One region of the Streptomyces sp. NPDC054770 genome, then DNA from elsewhere that is predicted to be linked to it. Evidence: riboswitches for the same ligand, from Rfam matches in the RefSeq annotation. Region 1 holds a riboswitch; each other region holds the start of a gene.

Evidence for each region. Region 1 has a riboswitch for cyclic di-AMP ahead of ACWGKQ_RS17990 (C40 family peptidase). Riboswitches for the same ligand answer to the same signal wherever they lie in the genome.
Region 2: it holds a riboswitch for cyclic di-AMP, as region 1 does, so the genes downstream of both, ACWGKQ_RS38770 (transglycosylase family protein) here and ACWGKQ_RS17990 (C40 family peptidase) in region 1, are expected to answer to the same signal.
Region 3: it holds a riboswitch for cyclic di-AMP, as region 1 does, so the genes downstream of both, ACWGKQ_RS03900 (NlpC/P60 family protein) here and ACWGKQ_RS17990 (C40 family peptidase) in region 1, are expected to answer to the same signal.

What each region holds. Positions count from the first base shown of each region.
Region 1 is NZ_JBSHBL010000018.1:6,918-10,181, forward strand. It holds gene ACWGKQ_RS17980 (helix-turn-helix domain-containing protein) at 1-584, opposite strand, end outside; gene ACWGKQ_RS17985 (ATP-binding protein) at 797-1,255, shown strand; gene ACWGKQ_RS17990 (C40 family peptidase) at 1,289-1,762, opposite strand; cyclic di-AMP (ydaO/yuaA leader) riboswitch at 1,766-1,947, opposite strand; gene ACWGKQ_RS17995 (hypothetical protein) at 2,312-2,620, opposite strand; gene ACWGKQ_RS18000 (ATP-dependent Clp protease proteolytic subunit) at 2,628-3,263, opposite strand.
Region 2 is NZ_JBSHBL010000064.1:41,428-44,691, reverse strand. It holds gene eno (phosphopyruvate hydratase) at 1-371, opposite strand, end outside; gene ACWGKQ_RS38770 (transglycosylase family protein) at 803-1,483, opposite strand; cyclic di-AMP (ydaO/yuaA leader) riboswitch at 1,488-1,662, opposite strand; gene ACWGKQ_RS38765 (transglycosylase family protein) at 1,871-2,851, opposite strand; gene ACWGKQ_RS38760 (cytochrome P450 family protein) at 2,996-3,264, opposite strand, start outside.
Region 3 is NZ_JBSHBL010000002.1:301,286-304,549, forward strand. It holds gene ACWGKQ_RS03900 (NlpC/P60 family protein) at 1-1,787, opposite strand, end outside; cyclic di-AMP (ydaO/yuaA leader) riboswitch at 1,798-1,951, opposite strand; gene ACWGKQ_RS03905 (DUF1996 domain-containing protein) at 2,392-3,264, shown strand, end outside.

The DNA.
Region 1 (3,264 bases):
CGCGCCAGCTGCCGCGCCATCACGCCGGGACCGCCCACCTCCCGGCGCAGCACGGCCTCGTCCAGGACCGCGCTGAGCTTCAGCGGCGGATCGTTTCGCAGCACGTCCTGCCTGGCCAGACGCACCTCCACCAGGGCGTCCAGGGCCTCGTCGTCACGCCCGTCGACGGCCGCCCGGGTCACCGCACGCGCGTACTCCGGGGTCTGCAGCAGCCCCGGCACGACCGAGGTCTCCAGCGTGCGCATCGCGCTGGCCTGCGACTCCAGGCTGATGAAATCACGGTAGGCGGGCGGCAGTACGCCACGATAGGCGTGCCACCAGTGGTGCCGTCCCGCGGTGTCCTCAGACCCCGCCAACACCAGGAGCAACTCCCGCAGTTGCCCCTCGACCACGCCGTAGGCGTCCAGGAGTAACCGCACATCGGCCGGTTTCACACCGCTGGCGCCGGTTTCGATCCGGCTCACTTTCGACTGGTGCCAGCCCACCAGACGGGCGGCCTGACCGCTCGTTAGGCCGGCGCCGGTGCGCAGTGTGCGCAGTTCGGCGCCCAGTTTCCGGCGGCGTACCGCGGGACCGTTCTGCATGGGCTACTCCTTACTCCTTCCGAGCCGCCCAAATACGGTCTGAGGTAGCAGAGTTCACCGCTTCGAGCGACAGATATATGCATATCTTGGTGGATCGCTCCCCGTGACCGGCCCGGTAATGGCAGTCTGGCGAAGAAGCACCAGTCCGGGACCGTACTCGAACCATCCGCACCGTGTCGGACTCCGGTCCCGAGGAAAGGGACGACGTCGCCATGGCAGACCACCTGGAAGCATCCGTCACCCTGCCGAGCGATCCCGCCTCGGTCTCCGCCGCCCGCTCCTATGTGCTGGACACCCTCGCCGAGTGGGGACTGCCACCGGAGACGGAGACCGCGGACACCATCCGCCTCATCGTCTCGGAACTCGCCACCAACGCCGTGCAGCACACCTTCGGGCAGTCACCCACCTTCACGGTGGACCTGGTGCTCGACCGTGACGAACAGCTGCGCATCGGCGTCACGGACAGTCATCCGCGCTTCCCCAAGAGACTTCCCGCCGCGGTCCAGCAGGACAACGGGCGCGGCATGGTCATCATCCGCTGGCTGACCGCCGAGTGCGGCGGCAAGCTCCGGGTGCGCCCCACCCGGGAGGGCGGCAAGACCGTCTCCATCGAACTCCCCTGGACGGTCCCGGCGGGCACCGTCACAGCGGCCGGTCAGCAGGAGCCGTAGCCCCGAGCCCTGCCGGCCGGCCGCTGGAACGGGTCAGCTGACCCGGCCGTACCAGACGCTGCGCGTCCAGATCTTCTGGAGCCTCACCACGTCCCCGGTCTTCGGGGCGTGCCAGATCTTTCCCTTCCCGGCGTAGATGCCGACGTGGTACACGCTGGAACCCGAGTGGAAGAAGACCAGGTCCCCGGCCTTGCGGTTGCCGGCCGAGATGTGACGGGTCTTGTTGTACTGCTGGGCCGCGGTACGCGGCAGCTTCTTGCCCGCCTTCTTGAACGAGTACAGCGTGAGCCCCGAGCAGTCGAACCTGTTCGGACCGGTGGCTCCCCACCTGTACGGCGCGCCCTTCTTCGAGGCAGCGACCTGAAGTGCCTTCGTCGCCATCGTGGCGGCCGAGGCGTCGGAGGCGACACCCGGGATCACGATCGAGCCGCCCACGGCGGCGATGGTCAGCGCCGAGGCCGTACCGGCCCGGGCCATCAGCGACGGAACACGATTGAGCGCAGTCATGCGCAACCCTTCGTCAGCCGCCTGTGAAGGATGACCTGTCGGATTCGGGCTGGCGAAGTTGCCCGGCCGTGTTGCCACGGCTTCACCCCAAGGGCTGCTCGGTCCGGTCGTGGCGCGACCGTTCCGGCGACCCGGCTTGCTTGGGTCCTCCACTCCTGCCGATGCACTTCTGTCGACGGGTCAATCCGGGCGGCGGCAGGACTCGGCGTCCGCCCGGACCGCCCCGCCGCTGTGGCGGGGGCTTGTCGTCAGACAGGGATCTTCACGCACTCGTGTCCGAAAATCCCAATGGAATCGGGGATTTGTGGGGTTACTCACCACCCACCCGTTCGGGTGGACAGTGCTGTGTTCGATTCTCCGTCAACTGCCCTGCGTAGCCCCGGACCTGCGAGGAAGCTGTTCGCGGGCACCCCCGCGCAGGCAACCTGAGCGGCCCCCGCGGGCAGGTAAAACCACGCCACACTCCGCCGAACGGCGGTAACCCCTTTGGGTCGTTTCGACTCCGGCCCGGTCGCGCCGTCGACGCGCCGGACCGGAGTCCGGCGGGTCTCACCGTACGCAGTCGGGCGGGAGTGCGACGCGAGCGGTCCGGCGCTCGCCGTCGAGCACCCGCAACGCCCGTGCCAGCGTGTCCCCGTGGAGCTCCGTCTCGCCCCGCAGATGCATCAGGGCCAGCGCGTCACGCAGCTCGGACGCCGCGCGCACCAGCGCCTGCGCGGCGCGCAGCGCGCGGTAGGTGTCCTCGTTCTGCGCCGGATTGATCCGGCCCAGTAGATCCACCACGTCCAGGTAACGGTCGATCAGCTCGCCCTCGGCGCGGGTCAGCGCGGGCAACGGCGGAAGTTCCGGGGGCAGCATCGGCGGCTCACCCCGCGTCCGGCAGGCCGAGCGAGGTCCGGCGGCTGGGCACGACTCGGTCCACCAGTCCGTAGGCCAGTGCTTCGTGTGCGTCCAGGACCAGATCCCGCTCCAGATCCCGGTGCACCTGCTCCGCCGTGCGCCCGGTGTGCCGGACGAGGATCTCTTCGAGCAGCGCCCGGACCCGCTCCAACTCCTCGGCCTGGATGAACAGATCACTCGGTTGGCCCTGTACCGGTTCCGGCAGCGACGGCTGCTGGAGCACGATGCGGGCGCCGGGCAGCACGGACCGCTTGCCCGGTGTGCCGGCCGCGAGCAGCACCGCCGCCGACGCCCCGGCCTGCCCGAGGCAGATCGTCTCCACGTCGCAGCTCACGTACTGGACGGTGTCGTAGATCGCGGCCATCGCGCTGAACGACCCGCCCGGGGAGTTGATGTACAGCGAGATGTCCCGCTCCGGAGCCGCGTACTCCAGGTACATGAACTGCGCCATCACGTCGTTGGCCGAGGTCTCGTCGACGGGCGTGCCGAGGAAGACGATCCGCTCCTCCAGCAGCTTCGAGTACGGATCCAGGGTGCGCTGCCCCGTGGCCGTTCGTTCCGTGAACTCGGGCAGGACATAGCGGGCGGACGGTCGGGTCATG
Region 2 (3,264 bases), on a different contig from region 1:
GCGGCGTGCGCGACGGCCAGGGAGACGCCGAGGATGGCGTTGGCGCCGAGCGAGCCCTTGTTGTCGGTGGCGTCCAGGTCGAACATCGCCTGGTCGATCAGGCGCTGCTCGGTGGCGTCGTAGCCGACCAGCTCCGGGCCGATCTGCTCGATGACGGCGAGGACGGCCTTCTCGACGCCCTTGCCCAGGTAGCGGTTGGGGTCGCCGTCACGGAGCTCGATGGCCTCGAAGGCACCGGTGGAGGCGCCGGACGGAACGGCGGCACGACCCGTGCTGCCGTCGTCGAGGCCGACCTCGACCTCGACCGTGGGGTTGCCTCGGGAGTCCAGGATTTCCCGGGCTACGACGACGTCGATGGACGGCACGAGCATCTCCTTCTTGGGTTGTGACGCTGGTTGTGCGGGGCGCACGCGGGCCTCGTCGGCCCTTGCTCAGCCTTGCGACTAGAGCCTAACCGTCCTGGGGCCGTCGGCCGCCACGACCGACCGGCCCTTGGACACAGAGACGGTACTCATTGTTCACCCGCGGAACAAAGGGGGTCCCGATGAAGAACGGGAGAAGAGCGGACCAAGAAGGGGACCGCGGCACCGCAAAGAGAAACCCCGCCCCGGTGCGTACGGGGGAAAACGCACCGGAGCGGGGGCCCGTGGGGGACGGGGGTGACCCTCACGCGGTCTCCACTATGGGGACCGCGGTTGTGTGGGGGCTGTGGTTCAGCTGGGCGCCGCTTAGTACTTACGGCGACCGCGCCGCACCCTGCTTTCACGTGCAGCCGCACCCTGCTTTCAGGTGCGGCCGCGCCCTACTTCAGGTGCAGCTGCTGGCCCGGGTAGATGAAGTCGGCGTCGTCGACGATGTCCTTGTTCAGCTTGAACAGCGCCTGCCAGCCGCCCTTCACCTTGTGCTTCACGGCGATCGAGCTGAGGGTGTCGCCCTTGACGACCTTGTACTCGCCGTCGCCCTTCTTGACCTTCTTGCCGGTCGGGGTGGTGACGGTCTTCTTGGCGGCCGGACGCTCGGCGGAGCGGGAGGCCGCCTGGGTGTCGGTCGAGCGGGTGCCGGCGCCGCTGCTCGACGAGCCGGACGAGCCGGTGCTGCTGCCGGTGTAGGTGGCGCCGGACAGGCCCGTGCCGCAGACCGGCCAGGCACCCTTGCCCTGCGCGCCGAGGACCTTCTCGGCGATCTGGATCTGCTGCGCCTTGGTGGCCTGGTTGGCCTGCGCGGCGTACTGCGTGCCGCCGTACGCGGCCCAGGTGGAGGCCGAGAACTGGAGACCGCCGTAGTAGCCGTTGCCGGTGTTGATGGCCCAGTTGCCGCCCGACTCGCACTGGGCGACGGCGTCCCACTCCGAGGCCGTGGCGGCGGAGGCGCTGCCGGCCGCCATCAGCGGCGCGGCGACGGCGACGCCGGTGACACCGGCGACAGCGATGGCGCGGACGGCCTTGGACGGACGACGGTGCTTGCCCTTGCCGGAAAACAGCATGGATCGATCCCCTCACCGACGCCTGCGAGGTGAGCTGTCGGGTTCGGGCCGGTTGAGTTGCCCGGCCGCACACCTGTGTGTCGGTGCGCGGCTTCACCCCGAGCCGGATCGGCAGCCTCGACTACCGGTCCCGGCACTTACCTTGGGTCCCCCGCTCCTGCCTACGGCGCATGACGCGACGACTGTTCCCGGACGGCCGCTGGCAGGACTCGGCGTTGCGACGGCCGGGGCTCGTGGTGACGAGCGGCCTTGACCGTAAACAGGCGATCAGGTGAATTTCAAAGATGATCAGGGCTTCTGAGACTCATCCCACACTTTCACCAAAACGGACATTCAACTTCTAAGTGGGGCGGCACGGGAGGCCAACTCCCGCTGCTTTTCGTCCGTTTAGCTACCGAGTTTCAGGGTCTGACCGGCGGCGATGTTGTTCGGGTCGATGCCGATGGCCGTCTTGTTCGCGGAGTAGAGCGCGCGCCATCCGCCGTCGAGGTCAAGGGAGTCGGCGATGGAGGCGAGGGTGTCGCCGGCGTGGACGGTGTAGGTGTCGCCGGCGTGGGAGGCGTGACGGCCGGAAGTGGTGGCATCCTGACCGTTTGTCACGTTTTCATCCGCGGAGTCGCCGCGATGCTTGCCGCCGCCACTGACGGCCCCCGTGTCGACCAGACTCCAAGAGCCTCCGGTCTGCCCTGAATTGTCCGAGGTGTCGGCCTCGGGGATGACGGGGCTCTCGCTCGCCTTCGAGGTGCCGGAGTCGGATGATTCCGACTTTTCCGTCTTGGCGGATTTGCTGGGAGTGTCCGCCTTGGAGTCGTCGCTCGCGCTCGGGGAGGGAGTGGCGGAGTCACTCCCGGAGTCCGAGGCGTCGGAGGAGGACCCGGAATCGGAGGAGGAGGACGACGAATTCAGCAGCCCGGAGGACGAGTCCGACGAGTCGGAGGAACCGGACGAATCATCCGAGCCGCCGAGGCCCGTGTCGACGTTCACCGAGGCGTCGTCGGACGAGAGGCCGGCCAGCAGCGCACAGGTCCGCCAGGGCTTGGTGCCCTGGTCGGCGAGTATCTTCTCGGCGACCGCGATCTGCTGCGAACGGCTCGCCTGGTCGGGCGTACTGGCGTACTCCTGGCCCCCGTACTTGCTCCAGTCGTCCAGGGACATCTGGAGGCCGCCGTAGTAGCCGTTGCCGTTGTCGGCGCTCCAGGAGCCGCCGCTCTCGCACTCGGCCACGTGGTCCCAGGTGGAGCCGTCGGCCGCGTTGGCGCTCGCCGCCCCGAGGAGCGGGATGGCGATGGCGGAGCCGGTCACGCCGGCCGCGACGAGGAGAGCCGGAGCCTGACGGGGGCGACGGTGACGACCGTTCCCGGAGAGCATGCGGAAACCTTTCGAGCGACAGCGGTGACCGGCACGGCGGGTCCCGCAGGGCGCCGCGCTGATGGGTGAACGTATCGGCAGACGATCACTTGTCACAAGTTAATGCCGCGCAGATCACGTGAAGATCACAGACTTGAACGCTGGTCACGTTCTGCCCGTACGGGCCGAGAACTCCACGGGGAGCGTGCGCAGTCCGCGCATGATGAGCCCGCCGCGCCACCGCAATTCGCTCTCGTCGACCGCGAGTCGGAGGTCGGGAAGGCGGGTGAGGAGGGTGGCGAGCGCGGTCTGGCCCTCCAGGCGGGCGAGCGGGGCACCGAGGCAGTAGTGGATGCCGTGGCCGTATCCGAGGTGCTGGTTGTCCCGCCGGGCGAGGTCGAGGGTGTCCGGCTCGGCGAACCGCTCCGGGTCCC
Region 3 (3,264 bases), on a different contig from region 1:
GTGACCTGCGGAGGTGCGGTCGGCAGGGGGGTGGTGGGGAGCGGAGCGGTGACGACCGGGGTGGTGACGACCGGGGCGGCGGTGGGCATCGCCATGGTGGGCGCGGCCATCATCGCCTCGGGCGGCGCCGTCATGGCCGCCGGCGCCGCGGCCATCGCGGGCATCGGGGCGGCCATGGGCGCGGCCATGGGTGTCGGCATCGGCGCCGTCATCTGCGTGGGCATCGGTGCCGCCATCGGGGTCGGCATCGGCGCTGCCATGGGCATGGGCATGGGCGCGGGCGCGGGCATCGCGGCCGCGGGTGCCGCCATCTGCGTGGGCATCGCGGTGGTATCGGCGTAGGCGTAGGCGTAGGAGGCGTCGGTGGACTGCATGCCTCCGGCCCAGGCGCCGGCCATGTCGGCGGCGGGTGCCGCAGGGAACGGGGCGGCCTGCGGTGTCATGGCCATGGGCGCGGCGGCGGGGGCCGCGGTCGGGTACGTGTACGTGTACGCGCCGGTGGCGTAGGCGGTGTCGGCGGCGGCCTGGGGCACGTCGGCGTAGGCGGCGGCCGCGTTCGGCGACATGACCCGGAAGCCGCCCATGTCCATCGGGGCCGGTGCCGGGGCGGGGGCAGCGGCGGCGGGAACGGCGGGTGTCGCGGTCGGGAAGGCGCCGGTGTTCGTGGGAGCCGCGGTCGGGAAGACGCTCGTGCCGACGGGGTTCGCGGTCGGGAAGACGCTCGTGCCCATGGGGTCCGCGGTCGGGAACGCTCCCGCGTCCGCCGGGGTCGGCATCGGGAACGTGCCCGTGGCGCCCGGGGTCATGATGCGGAAGGAGCCGCTGTCCCCCGGAGCCGGAGCCGGAGGCTGGGCGGGGGCGGGGCCCGCGTCCATGGGAGGCATCCCCGGGAAGCTGCCGGTCGCCGAGCTGCCGGGGGTCATGATGCGGAAGCCGCCCGTGTCCGGCGGGGGCACGGCTGCCCGGGTGGCCCCGCTACCGCCCGGCGTCATGATGCGGAACGTACCGGTGTCGGTCGCGGACACGATCGGGATGCCGCCCGTCTCGGTCATCGCGGGCGGCGCGCTGCGCTGGCTCGGTATGCCGATGGCGGGAGCCGGCGGCCACTGCTGCGTCGGGACCTGGGCCTCGGGCGTGGGCCACGGGGACGGTGCGGTCGGCACGGGCTGGGCTGCTGGGGCCGCGGCCGGTTCGAGCGCGGCGATCGCGCGCTGCCCGGTGCGCTGGGACAGCACCTCGCGGGCCTTGGCGATCTTCAGCTGGCTCTTGGTCTTGGAGGTACCCGGCGCCTGCCGCTGCGGCGCGGCGGCCGACAGGGCCCTGGGCGCGCCCGACGGCCCCGGGGGCAGCGCCGCGGCCGGCCCTGCCGTCAGCTCCAGCCTCGGGCGCTCCGGCGGCAGCGCGCGGACGACCTCGATGTCGGTCTGCGCGGACGGACCCGCGGTCAGCTCCAGCCGGGCCGGGCCGCTGTCCTCCAGCTGGCCGAGCAGGTCGGCGGCCATGGAGCTGACGGGCCGCCGCGGACCGGGCCGGGCGGGCTGCCGGTCGGAGGGGAGTGCGGCCGGGACGCTCGGCCCCAGCTTCGAGCGGGCGCCGTCGAACCACTCCCGGGCGATGTTGTCGAGGCCCGGGTCGTCGCGACGGGGCCGCTTGAACAGCGGGACGCCGCGGGAGCGCGAGCCCCCGCTCATCGCGCGCGTGGCGTTGTAGTTCCCGGTGGCGTTCTCGGCCTGGTCGTAGAGGCTGTCGATCCGCTGCCGAACCTCGTCACGGCTCTCGGGCGCCATTGAGGGGTCGTGCTCCTTCCGTACTCCGCCTACCGAGTTAGCTGTCGGGTTCGGGCGGTGAAGTCCGGAAGGCATGCCCTACGGCCCCTGCCCTCGCGGACGGTCGGCCGATTCACCCCAGTGGTCGGTTGGGTCCCCGGCTCCGGATTCGCCCCTGGGAGGCACCGGACTCGGCGGAGGCCGCGCGGCCCGACGGGATTCGCCGGGGGGAGCCGAGCGGCTTGCCCGTCAACTTAGCCAACTTGTGTCACTCGTGTGAAGGTTGAAGTGCGTAATGTCCGATACGTATTTGTGATGTTCGTCTTAGCGTTCGGAACTCGACGGTACGGGACGGCATTTGGCGCGCATCCATTGCTTTCGCAGGGTCACCGGGGCGTTGCCGTCGGTCGTGTTCTGCTGTTCCGGAGCTGTGTGGGAACAGGTGCTTTCTGTGAGGTCTCCGTGAATTCGCGGGTCCGTTGAACACGGCGGCGCCGGGGGCCGTATAGGGCCGGGGGATTTCCATGTCCGGCCGACCACGAGACGCAGGGGAACGACCTTGAGACCCAACAGGCGCAGACGCCCGACCGGCGCACAGCGCGCGACCTTCGCAGCGGTCGCCCTGATGCTCGGCGGCGCAGGATTGGTCGCGGTGAACGTCTATGCCTCGGCCACCGAAGGCGGCGGGGACCAGCAGGCCCAGGTCGCCACCGGCCATGTGCTGTCCGCGCCGACGGTCTACTGCCCCGACGTCGGCAGCCGGCTGACGTCGGTGCCGGACGGGGCCCGGGCCGACGTCGACCGTGAACTCGCCCAGATGGACCAGCAGATCGCCGCCGCCTACCAGCAACTCACCCAGTACGCCGCCGAGATCGAGCAGAACCCCGCCTTCGCCGGCCAGACGATCATCGACCCGCTGAAGGCGAAGCGGGCCGAGTCGCTCCAGCGCATCGCCGACGCCATCGGCCGCGAGGGCGACCGCCCGCAGGGCCTCGACGACCTGGCGGCCTGCGCCCTGCGCTCCTCGAACCAGGGCGACGGGCAGTCGGCGGCCCCCCAGGGCAGCGCCACGCCGAGCCAGAGCGGTCAGGGCAGCGCCGCGCCGAGCCAGGGCACCGGCATCGGCGGCCAGGGCGGCAACGGTCCGGTCGCCGCCGACTACGCGGACATCACCTCCGTCCAGCCCAATGTCAGCACCCCGGCCGAGCGGTCCGGCGGCTCCACCGGCACCTTCAGCTCCAGCTGCGGCGTCAACGCGAACGGCCTGTTCAACTCCGACAACGTGATCGTCGCGCCCGGTGTCTCCAACGGCGCCCACCACTTCCACGACTACATCGGCAACCAGTCCAACAACGCCTTCGCCAGTGACCAGGACCTCGCGAACGCCGACACCAGCTGCGCGGACCAGGGCGACAAGTCCACGTACTACTGGCCCGTGCTGCGGCTGCAGAACGGCAAGCAGGAGCGGGACGCCGACAAGCCGGGCGGCGGCACCGAG